DNA from 3 places in the Clostridium sp. DL1XJH146 genome. Region 2 is predicted to be linked to each of the others. Evidence: riboswitches for the same ligand, from Rfam matches in the RefSeq annotation. Region 2 holds a riboswitch; each other region holds the start of a gene.

Region 1 (3,243 bases), on a different contig from region 2:
TTTAAGTAAATCTTCGCTAGTAACCTCTGTGCTATATCCATCAGATGCTGTAATTGTATAAGAACCTCCATTCAAACCAGCAGCTTCAACTAATTCATCTAAAGCAACTCCTGTTTTCTTTCTTGCATCTCTTGCAGTAAACTTTTCAAGTGATTTTGCTGCTGAAACAAAACTTGTATCATCACAAGTTAAAACAAGTATATCTTTAACTTGCATACCCTTTGGAAGGTCTGGAGATAAGAATAATGGTACATTTTCACCTGTAGTCTTGATATAACCTTGCAATAATACATCAATTTTTTCACTCTTCTCAAATCCATCTGCTGCCACAAAATTCACATCTGAAGTAGCGTCTGGAATGTATTCCTTAAATAAATCATCAACTTTTATTGCTTTATCATCACTATCATAATAAGTATAATCTTCCTCAGTTAAACCTTTTGTAGCAGTTTCTAAGAAAACTATTTTACTAGGACCTTCAGAATTTTCTACAGAAGCTCCATCACCTTTTACAAAATTGATTTCAACTAAATTAGACGTCCAATACATTGTACGCACATCATTAATTGCCGCTCTTATTGGTTGTGTTTTTTCATCTAGTCCTTCTCCATCAAATTCAAAAGCTAAAACGATATCTTTTTCTGATATAATATCCATTGGAACATCTATAGAATATCCATCGCCTGCTATTAATCTTATTGTACTAAAATCCTTTTGACTTATCTCTTTTGAAGCTAAAATATCATCTAATTTTACTCCTGTAACATCAGTCTCTTGTGTTTCGCCAGCTGAAGTTAAGTTTTTCATATGCTCAGTTACAGTTTCCATAGCGTATATATCATTATAAGCTACTTCAAAATCTTCATCTAATCCTGTTAGTTTCAAACTTCCTTCATAAGTATAACTTCCACTTGCATCACCATTTGAAGCGTTGTTACTAGTACTACCACATCCTGTTAGCATAAATATTGATAAAGCTACTACCAACATTGCAACTACTCTCATTTTAAGTTTTTTCATTTTTTAATCCCCCTGTAATTTTCTATACATAAATTCAAACCGTACACAACGGCATCAGAAGTTATAGTTGCACCCGTAATGGCTACAACTTGATTTTCTTCTTTTTTTGCCATTATTACGAGTTCAATTTCATTTTCAATAGGAAGGTAGAATCTTTTTAAGAACCATTCCTCCCTAACATAACCACCATAATCTTCTGTTTCATTTTCTTCTAATATGACAACATTCCTTACATCTTTGCCATCGATTTCAAACAACATTTCTATGTCGTCTTCATAGCCTAAAGCCCTAACTACTTGTACAATATTTCCTTCTTCATTTTCATACACCCTAACTATTTCATCTGTTTCATATTCTTTTAACCTAGTCAATTTTTCATAACCACTACTATTTAATTTTTCTAAATACTCATCTTGACTACATCCAGTAATAGCACATAATGCAAACACAAATATACACAATAAAACTGGTATTAGTTTACTTTTCATTTTTTCCCCCTAAAAAAAAAATCTTTCCTTATATTTTATAGGAAAGAGCGTAAAATAAACCTTCTCTTTTCCTAAACGGGAGGCACTTAAATTTCTCTAAATACCCATCGGTTATTTAATCATAGACTCATCTTTAGACTAAATAACTCAGAGATTGCTAACATTCTTATTAAATTTTAAAATCTTAAATAGGCATCATTCCTTTGAATTATTCTATTTTAAATTATGCCTTTAAGTAAAATTACTTTGAAATTGTAATTTTAGGTAATTGTAAACTTATACAATTATTATAACCCTGATTTTCACTAAAATCAACAATAATAGTTTTTCCATACAACAGAAACTATTTCCCATTATCATTTAAAATATTACAAATCAAAAAGTTAAAAATAGAGTGGTGAATTTCACCACCCTACTAATTTTTTAATTATAAAAACATCATTATTTATAATCTTAATTTTAAATAGAAACTATCTTGCTAACCATCCACCATCAACAGCTATAGTATATCCTTGAATATATCTAGAAGCATCTGATGCTAAGAATACAACAGCGCCTTGTAAATCAGTAATCTCTCCCCATCTTCCTGCAGGAATTCTTTCTAAGATTGCTGCACTTCTCTCTGCATCAGCTCTTAATGGAGCAGTGTTGTTTGTAGCCATATATCCTGGTGCTATAGCATTAACATTTATACCATATTTAGCCCATTCGTTAGCCATTAATCTAGTTACTCCCATAACTCCACTCTTACTTGCAGTATAAGAAGGTACTCTTATTCCACCTTGGAATGAAAGCATTGATGCAACACTGATTATATTTCCTGGAGTTCCTTGTTTAACAAATTGATTAGCAGCAGCTTGACTGAAGAAGAATACTGTTTTAATGTTTATGTTCATAACATCATCCCAGTCTTTTTCACTAAATTTTAAAGCATCTTCTCTTCTGATTATACCAGCGTTATTTACTAATATGTCAAGTTTACCAAAAGTTTCAACAGTTTTTTCAATAATTCCTGCTATTGGCTCTATGCTCATAAGGTTTGCTTTAATTCCTAAGAATTTTCCACCTAATTCTTTAACTTTTGCTTCTGTGTCAGGCATGTCTACATAGTCAACTCCAACAACAGTTGCTCCTGCTTGTACTAAACCTAAAGTCATTCCTTGTCCTAAACCTGTACTAGCTCCTGTTACAATTGCAACTTTTCCTTCAAGATTAAATTGATCTAATATCATTTTTAAATCCTCCTAATTTTTAATTAATTCCTTAAATTTTTAGTATATATATATTAAATATCATAATACTCTAAATAAAATTATAATAACTCTCATATTGCAACTAGTTTAATTCAATTTTATGTGATTTTAATTTTTCCCAGTCAAATACTACTCCTGTTCCTGGTATATCAGGTGATATTGCTCTACCATTTTCAAGTACTAAAGGTCTTGTAGTATACTTATCAATTGGAAAACTGTGAACTTCTAAGTAACTATCATTTGTTATTGCTGATAGTAAACTAACATGTAATTCTTGCATCCCATGTGTGCATACTGGAATATTAAATCCTTCAGCCATATTGGCTACTTTCATCCAACCTGTTATTCCACCTATATTGGATGCATCTGGTTGTATAAATCCTAAATTAGCAAATTGCATTGCATATTTATGCTCATATATAGTATGAAGATTTTCTCCCATAGCAAGAGGTATAGTTGTCTTTGCCGCAATTTTTGAAAAT
Region 2 (3,243 bases):
CTAAAACATCTGATTCTAGTGCTACGATTTATAAAGAAGCAAATAAAACAGTTTCCAAAAAAATTAATTTAAATGATTCAGAATTTGGTAAGTATTAATTACTAAGCAAGAAGAAGTAATTGTATAAAAAAACTCATAAAAATTTTTGTATAAAATGAATAAAAAAACTCCTTCCTATAAATACTTTACATGATATAGTATACAAGAAGGAGTTTTTTTATATGTGAAATTTGTCTAAAAATTTAACTATTTTGAAAAACCTGTAAATGAAAGCATCAATCCACCACATGTGTTTATTCCATCATCTTCATAACCATATTAACCAAAAGTAAATTCAGCTATGAAAGGTACATCACCTGCTGCATTTTTAATTTGTTTTGCAACCTCATCAATTCTATCACCTATTCCAGCACGACGTCCACCACAGTGTACAAGATGAAAAGCACCTGCAGGTACACCTAATTTTTCTTATGTTTCTTCTAAAACACTTTCCGCAGATTCTATGCAGTTTATCTACTTTCTTGCCACTCCATTTCGCATATTTCTTAAGAGCTGGCTCACCATCTGCAAAAGCTCCCCCTTATATGTAAATATCTTCTATTCTCCAGAAATTGAATTATCGTCAGCACTTCCTCCAAAGAATGGTATACAATCAATTACATCAGTAATTCCTTTAAGATAGTATTCTTCTTCTCCTGGGGGTGCAACAATATGAAAATAATCTGGAGAAGTAGTTTTTCCTGCTGATAGTGCTTTTTTTGCAATTTCCTCACCAGTTAAACGAGCTTTTTCTCCTTTTGCTTGTCCTGCTACTCCAACAACCATATCATCATCTGCCATAGCCATAATTCCAACAAAAGTATCACCACCAACAAAACCTTTTGGTATAATTATACCAATAAAGGAGGTATTAATTATTTCAACTGCGCCTCTAATACTTTTTCTAAAGAGCTTCCTATTCCTTCTAACTTAATTAATTTGTCAATTAGATACTGAAGTGTATCATTATCGCTCCATTTAGAAACAATTCCAATTTCTTCTTCACTTAGAAATCCAGCCTCATAACATTTAATTATAAAACCTATAAATGAACCTAAAGAAATAGTATCCACACCAACACGATTAGCTTTATCATTAATTAGTGCAATAGCCATTAAATCATCTATTAATAGTCCAGACCCAATCATTCCAAGAGTTTCATACTCAGGACCATTACCATCTAGAACTGTACCATCAGGTAATGTTATATGGATATGCCTATGACAACCTACAGGACCTATATTTGAAGTATTAATTCTCTTATCCCCTAATTTTTTTTTGATAATGCTCCCAGTTTCTACGGCATCTTTGACCCATTCATTTGATACATCTTTGCATTACCCGGAAAATTTAATGCCTGCATAAATCCTAAAGCAAATATTATCTTATTCTCTGGTGAAAGTGGATCTACTTTTGGCTTAACCTCGTCTAGGATAATTTTAGCTCCCAGAGCTGCTCCGCCCAGCAATAATTTAAGGTATTTTTCATCAATTGAATCTATCGTAAATGTATTATCTGTAAGGTTTATTCTTAGCAGCTTTTTCCAATAACCTTACATAAACTTACCTCCTTTATATTTGATATTAATAATATAATTGTGTCCTTGCCAAATACGGGAGGCATAATAATTTCCATTCATACTCAATGGCACGGTTACCATAAATATATTTTAGGTAATACGGCTCGGACATTCTTACTTTAATATAATTATATAGAAATTATTTTAGTGCTTAACATTAATGTAATCTTTTACTATAGCCATGTCAATTTTCAAGTTCCATATAGTGGATTGTGTGTTTCACCTATTGTAACAAAATAACAAGAAAAAGATAATCTTAAAGAAATACTAACAGATCAAAATGGCCCAAATGAAGATTTGTATTCATACTATTTCTATTTTGTTAGTATGATTTTTATGCTTATCTCTAACAACTTTACTATATTCTTCTATTTGCATTTGTATTTCAATATAACTAGGATTAGATTCAGCTTTTTTTAGTTCTGCTTTTTCCTTTATAATTCGTTCATTTTGTTCTTCTAACCTCTTTGCCTCATTCATATTTTCTTGTATTATATCTATTTTACAACTGTTTAATTTTTCAATTACATTTTTATAAACACCAAGATTATTAATGTCAATTTTCATCCTATATATTCTATTATTATAAATATTTTAAATTTTCAGGCTCATAATTATGGATATTATAACATATATATCCTTTTTAAAATATTATTATCCACTATCTAATCTGCAGTATACAAACATTGTTATATTTGATATGATTTACTCTATATGTTATACTAAAGTATGTTTTTGCATTAAAATTGTACTTATAAAATGTTTGTTTATATTAACATCTAATTATTCATTAAATTTCTGGGGGACTTAGTATATTATGAAACAATTTAAAATTTCTAAACTAATAACTACTTTTATTGGATTTGGACTTGCATTTTACGTTGCAGATAAAATAACCAATTATTTTGATATTGTATATAATGATTTTTTATCATTAAACTATCTTATATATTTGCTAATATCGGTGACAACGCTAGTAACATTTGAATTTATATTTTCTAAAATTAGAGATAAATACAGAAAAATCAAAGACTCTAAACAACAAAAAAAATAGCTTTTTTAGATATTTTTTTGTTGTCTATTAATATTTATAATAAAATTATCAATTATCATATAATAACAATTTGTAGTAAGTATAAACTAGTCATCTTTCTTTGATTTATGCTTACGAGCTAAAGATACACTCCCAAAACCACTTATAATTGCAATGTAAAAACCAAAATCATACCACCAACCTGTATTAGCAACTTCATAAATTCTTATATCTCTACTGAAAAATCCTAAAACAACAGAAATTGGGGCAACCCAACCATGCCAAATCCCCCAAATGAAACCTGCTGGGTTATCAGAAGTACATCTACCATCTCCTGGAACACATCCTGTTAAGGTAAGCGTAACTAATATAAAAATTAAACTTAACAAAAATATTTTCTTTTTCATAATACCTCCTTTATAAATTACCTTCAAAATAATCAAATACATTTATATTTTTAAAATGTATTCTTACAAAGCAATGAAATATCAAACTTCTCATTACCTATTTTATTATTTTATTTTGGGCTTTTATCGTAACCCTTAATAAAATTATTATAAATTATTTACAGTAAAAAACAACATTAATTTAA
Region 3 (3,243 bases), on a different contig from region 2:
AAGGCTTTTTGCAACTTTTAGACAGGGAAGAGAGAAAAAGCAGAAAATGGAATTGGAAGAAGGAACAACTGTAAGAGATATTGTATTAAAATTAGAAATTGATGTAGAAGAAGTAGCAATACTTTTAATAAATGGGTTTGATGGAGAACTTGATAGAGAACTTACAGATGGAGATGTGGTAGCTCTATTTCCACCAGTAGGAGGAGGATAGAAAATGCAGAAAAGATATGAAAAGAATATGAGTATGCTAAGTGAAGAAGAAAATAATAAGTTAAAGGATTTTAAGGTATGTGTAATAGGATGCGGTGGACTAGGTGGATATATAATAGAGATGCTAGGAAGGCTTGGCATAGGCCATATTACAGTTGTTGATGGAGACACATTTGATGAAACAAATTTAAATAGACAATTGTTATCAGATGAAAAAGCATTAGGAATGAATAAAGCTAAAAAAGCAGAAGAGAGAATGAAAACTGTGAATTCATCTATAAAACTGATGCCAATTGATAAAATGTTTAATGTTGAAAATGGAGAGGAAATTCTAAAGGGACATGATGTTATTGTAGATGCACTGGATTCCATTGATGCAAGATTATTATTACAAGAACTTTGTGAAAAGCTAGAAATACCTATGGTACATGGAGCTATATCAGGTTGGTATGGACAAGTTACAACTATTCTTCCAGGAGATAGAACATTAAATTTTTTATACAATGGTGAAAAAAATAAGCAAGGAAACAAAGAAAAAGTAGATTTAGGTAATCCATCATTTACTCCTGCACAAATTGCATCAATTCAAGTAAGTGAAGCCTTAAAATTACTTTTAAAAAGAGGCAAATTGCTTAGTAAAAGAATTCTATTTGTAGATTTGCTTGAGCAAGAATTTGACATAATAGATTTATAAATAGGTTGTGAATACTATAACATATTTAAAAACCACAATAAATTTTCTTAATATTAGGAAAATATATTGTGGTTTTTTATTATATTATCAAGATTTATTTCTCTTTTCTAAGAAAATTGGCTCAGAAGAGTTATTATTATACTAAAAATTATAAATAGTTTAATTTTTATCAATAATAGTAAATATTATCAAATGATGATATAATATACCTATAATAAAAGTTAAAAAAACTGAATAAATAAATAAATCAATTTACTAATCATATCTAATTATTTTCAATAATAATATATATTAATCACATATTTTAAATACATATTTATAAAACTTTAGCTAATTGAAATGACTCCGATCTCCATTGACCAAAATTGGCCTTAGAGACGATAGGGTATAAGAAGTAATTTTTATGCCTGCCATTGCGCAAAGGAGCAGTTCGAATAAAAAAAGGAGGTGGAAGCTGGCATCAATAGAGTATCCAAGGTGAAACTCTATAAGTATGGTGACCAGTTGAAAATGGCTAAAGTATTAATGATTTCACCCGAAAAATGTATTAGCTGCAGAACATGTGAGATGGCATGTTCATTTTCAAAAACACAATCGTTTAATCCTCAAAATGCTGCAATAACTGTATATCAGTATGAAAAAGCAGCTATATCAGTACCTATTACGTGTTTGCAATGTGAAGACCCTGCATGTATGAAAGTATGTACATCAGGAGCAATTTACAAAAATGAAGATGGGGTAGTGCTCATTGATGAAAAGAAATGCATAGGTTGTAAACTATGTATAAATGCGTGTCCTTTTGGAAACATGAGTTATAATTTTGAGCTTAAGAAAGTAGTCAAATGCGACTTGTGTGGCGGAGATCCTTATTGCGTTAAATTATGTCCGGCAAATGCGTTAGAATTTAAAGAACCAACTCCTTCAGAGTTAGACAAAAAGAAACTTGTAGCTGATAAGTTTAAAGAATTATTTGAGGAGGGGGATAAATAATGTTTGGATGGTGTGGAAAATTAATTCGTGTAAATTTGGATAATGGTGAAATAAAAACAGAACCGCTAAACATGGAAGATGCAAAATTATATCTTGGAGCTAGAGGACTTGGAACGAAAATAATGGTAAATGAAGTAGACCCAAAAGTAGATGCTTTAGGACATGATAATAAACTAATCTTTTTAACAGGACCACTTACAGGAACATTAGCTTCCTCAGCAGGCAGATACGAAGTAATTGCAAAGGCTCCACTGACAGGAACAATAGGTGCTTCAAATTCAGGCGGATACTTTGGACCTGAATTAAAATTTGCAGGATATGATGGAATTATTTTTGAGGGAATAGCTGAAAAACCTATGTACCTTTATGTAAAGGATAACATTATTGAACTTAGGGGTGCAGAGCATTTATGGGGTAAAACAGTGTATGATACAACGGATGAGTTACTAAAGGAAACAGATAGTAATGCAAAGGTTGCATGTATAGGACCAGCGGGAGAGAAATTGGTATTATATGCAACAGTAATGAATGATAAGCATAGAGCGGCAGGAAGATCGGGTTTAGGTGCCGTAATGGGTTCTAAAAATTTAAAAGCTGTTGTAGTTAAGGGCTCTAAATCAATTAATGTTGCAAATCCTAAAGAATTTATGGAAAAATTCGAGGATGCTAGACAAAAATTAAAAGAAAACCCTGTAACAGGACAAGGACTTAGAACTTATGGAACACAAATACTTGTTAATATTTTAAATGAATCAGGTGCACTTCCAACTAGGAACTGGAGAGATGGAGGAATTTTTGAATTTGCAGATGAGACAGGCGGAGAAGCGATGAACGAAAAACTTCAAGTTAAACCAAAAGGTTGCTTTGCTTGTTCAATAGGATGTGGAAGAATTACTAAAATACCTTCAGGTAAATATAAAGGAATAATGGGAGAAGGACCAGAATATGAAGCTGGTTGGTCACTAGGGGCAGACTGTGGAATAAAAGAAATTGATGCAATATGCGTTGCCAATTTTATATGTAATGAATATGGTATGGACCCTATCACATTAGGTTCAACAATAGCTTGTGCTATGGAATTAGTTGATATGGGATTGATTTCTAGAGAGAAAATTGAACTGGACTTGAAATTTGGAAATCCAGATGTAATTGTAGAAGTGGCAAAAATGACAGCATTAAGAGAAGGCTTTGGGGATGAAATTGCACTAGGTTCCTATAGATTAGCAGAAAAATATGGACATCCTGAATTATCAATGTCTGTTAAAAAACAAGAAATGCCTGCATATGATGGTAGAAGAATTCAAGGTATTGGTCTTGAATATGCTACTTCTAATAGAGGGGCCTGTCAC

What was found. A riboswitch is a leader RNA that binds a small molecule or an ion and turns the genes downstream of it on or off. The one in region 2 is predicted to bind molybdenum cofactor.
Region 1: another riboswitch for molybdenum cofactor. It lies ahead of ACVHXK_RS02120 (FMN-binding protein); the one in region 2 lies ahead of ACVHXK_RS08660 (aldehyde ferredoxin oxidoreductase N-terminal domain-containing protein).
Region 3: another riboswitch for molybdenum cofactor. It lies ahead of ACVHXK_RS12705 (4Fe-4S dicluster domain-containing protein); the one in region 2 lies ahead of ACVHXK_RS08660 (aldehyde ferredoxin oxidoreductase N-terminal domain-containing protein).

Annotation. Positions count from the first base shown of each region.
Region 1 is NZ_JBTVVN010000002.1:124,820-128,062, forward strand. Features, by position in the region: gene ACVHXK_RS02115 (molybdopterin-dependent oxidoreductase) at 1-1,020, opposite strand, end outside; gene ACVHXK_RS02120 (FMN-binding protein) at 1,017-1,508, opposite strand; molybdenum cofactor riboswitch at 1,556-1,673, opposite strand; gene kduD (2-dehydro-3-deoxy-D-gluconate 5-dehydrogenase KduD) at 1,979-2,740, opposite strand; gene ACVHXK_RS02130 (mandelate racemase/muconate lactonizing enzyme family protein) at 2,844-3,243, opposite strand, start outside.
Region 2 is NZ_JBTVVN010000014.1:27,172-30,414, forward strand. Features, by position in the region: gene ACVHXK_RS08640 (methyl-accepting chemotaxis protein) at 1-98, shown strand, start outside; partial or broken gene ACVHXK_RS08645 (hypothetical protein) at 319-432, opposite strand; gene ACVHXK_RS08650 (FIST N-terminal domain-containing protein) at 598-936, opposite strand; gene ACVHXK_RS08655 (aldehyde ferredoxin oxidoreductase C-terminal domain-containing protein) at 915-1,325, opposite strand; gene ACVHXK_RS08660 (aldehyde ferredoxin oxidoreductase N-terminal domain-containing protein) at 1,337-1,576, opposite strand; molybdenum cofactor riboswitch at 1,623-1,740, opposite strand; gene ACVHXK_RS08665 (hypothetical protein) at 1,922-2,185, opposite strand; gene ACVHXK_RS08670 (hypothetical protein) at 2,436-2,672, shown strand; gene ACVHXK_RS08675 (hypothetical protein) at 2,759-3,058, opposite strand.
Region 3 is NZ_JBTVVN010000026.1:38,731-41,973, forward strand. Features, by position in the region: gene ACVHXK_RS12695 (MoaD/ThiS family protein) at 1-211, shown strand, start outside; gene ACVHXK_RS12700 (HesA/MoeB/ThiF family protein) at 215-904, shown strand; molybdenum cofactor riboswitch at 1,236-1,346, shown strand; gene ACVHXK_RS12705 (4Fe-4S dicluster domain-containing protein) at 1,382-1,894, shown strand; gene ACVHXK_RS12710 (aldehyde ferredoxin oxidoreductase family protein) at 1,894-3,243, shown strand, end outside.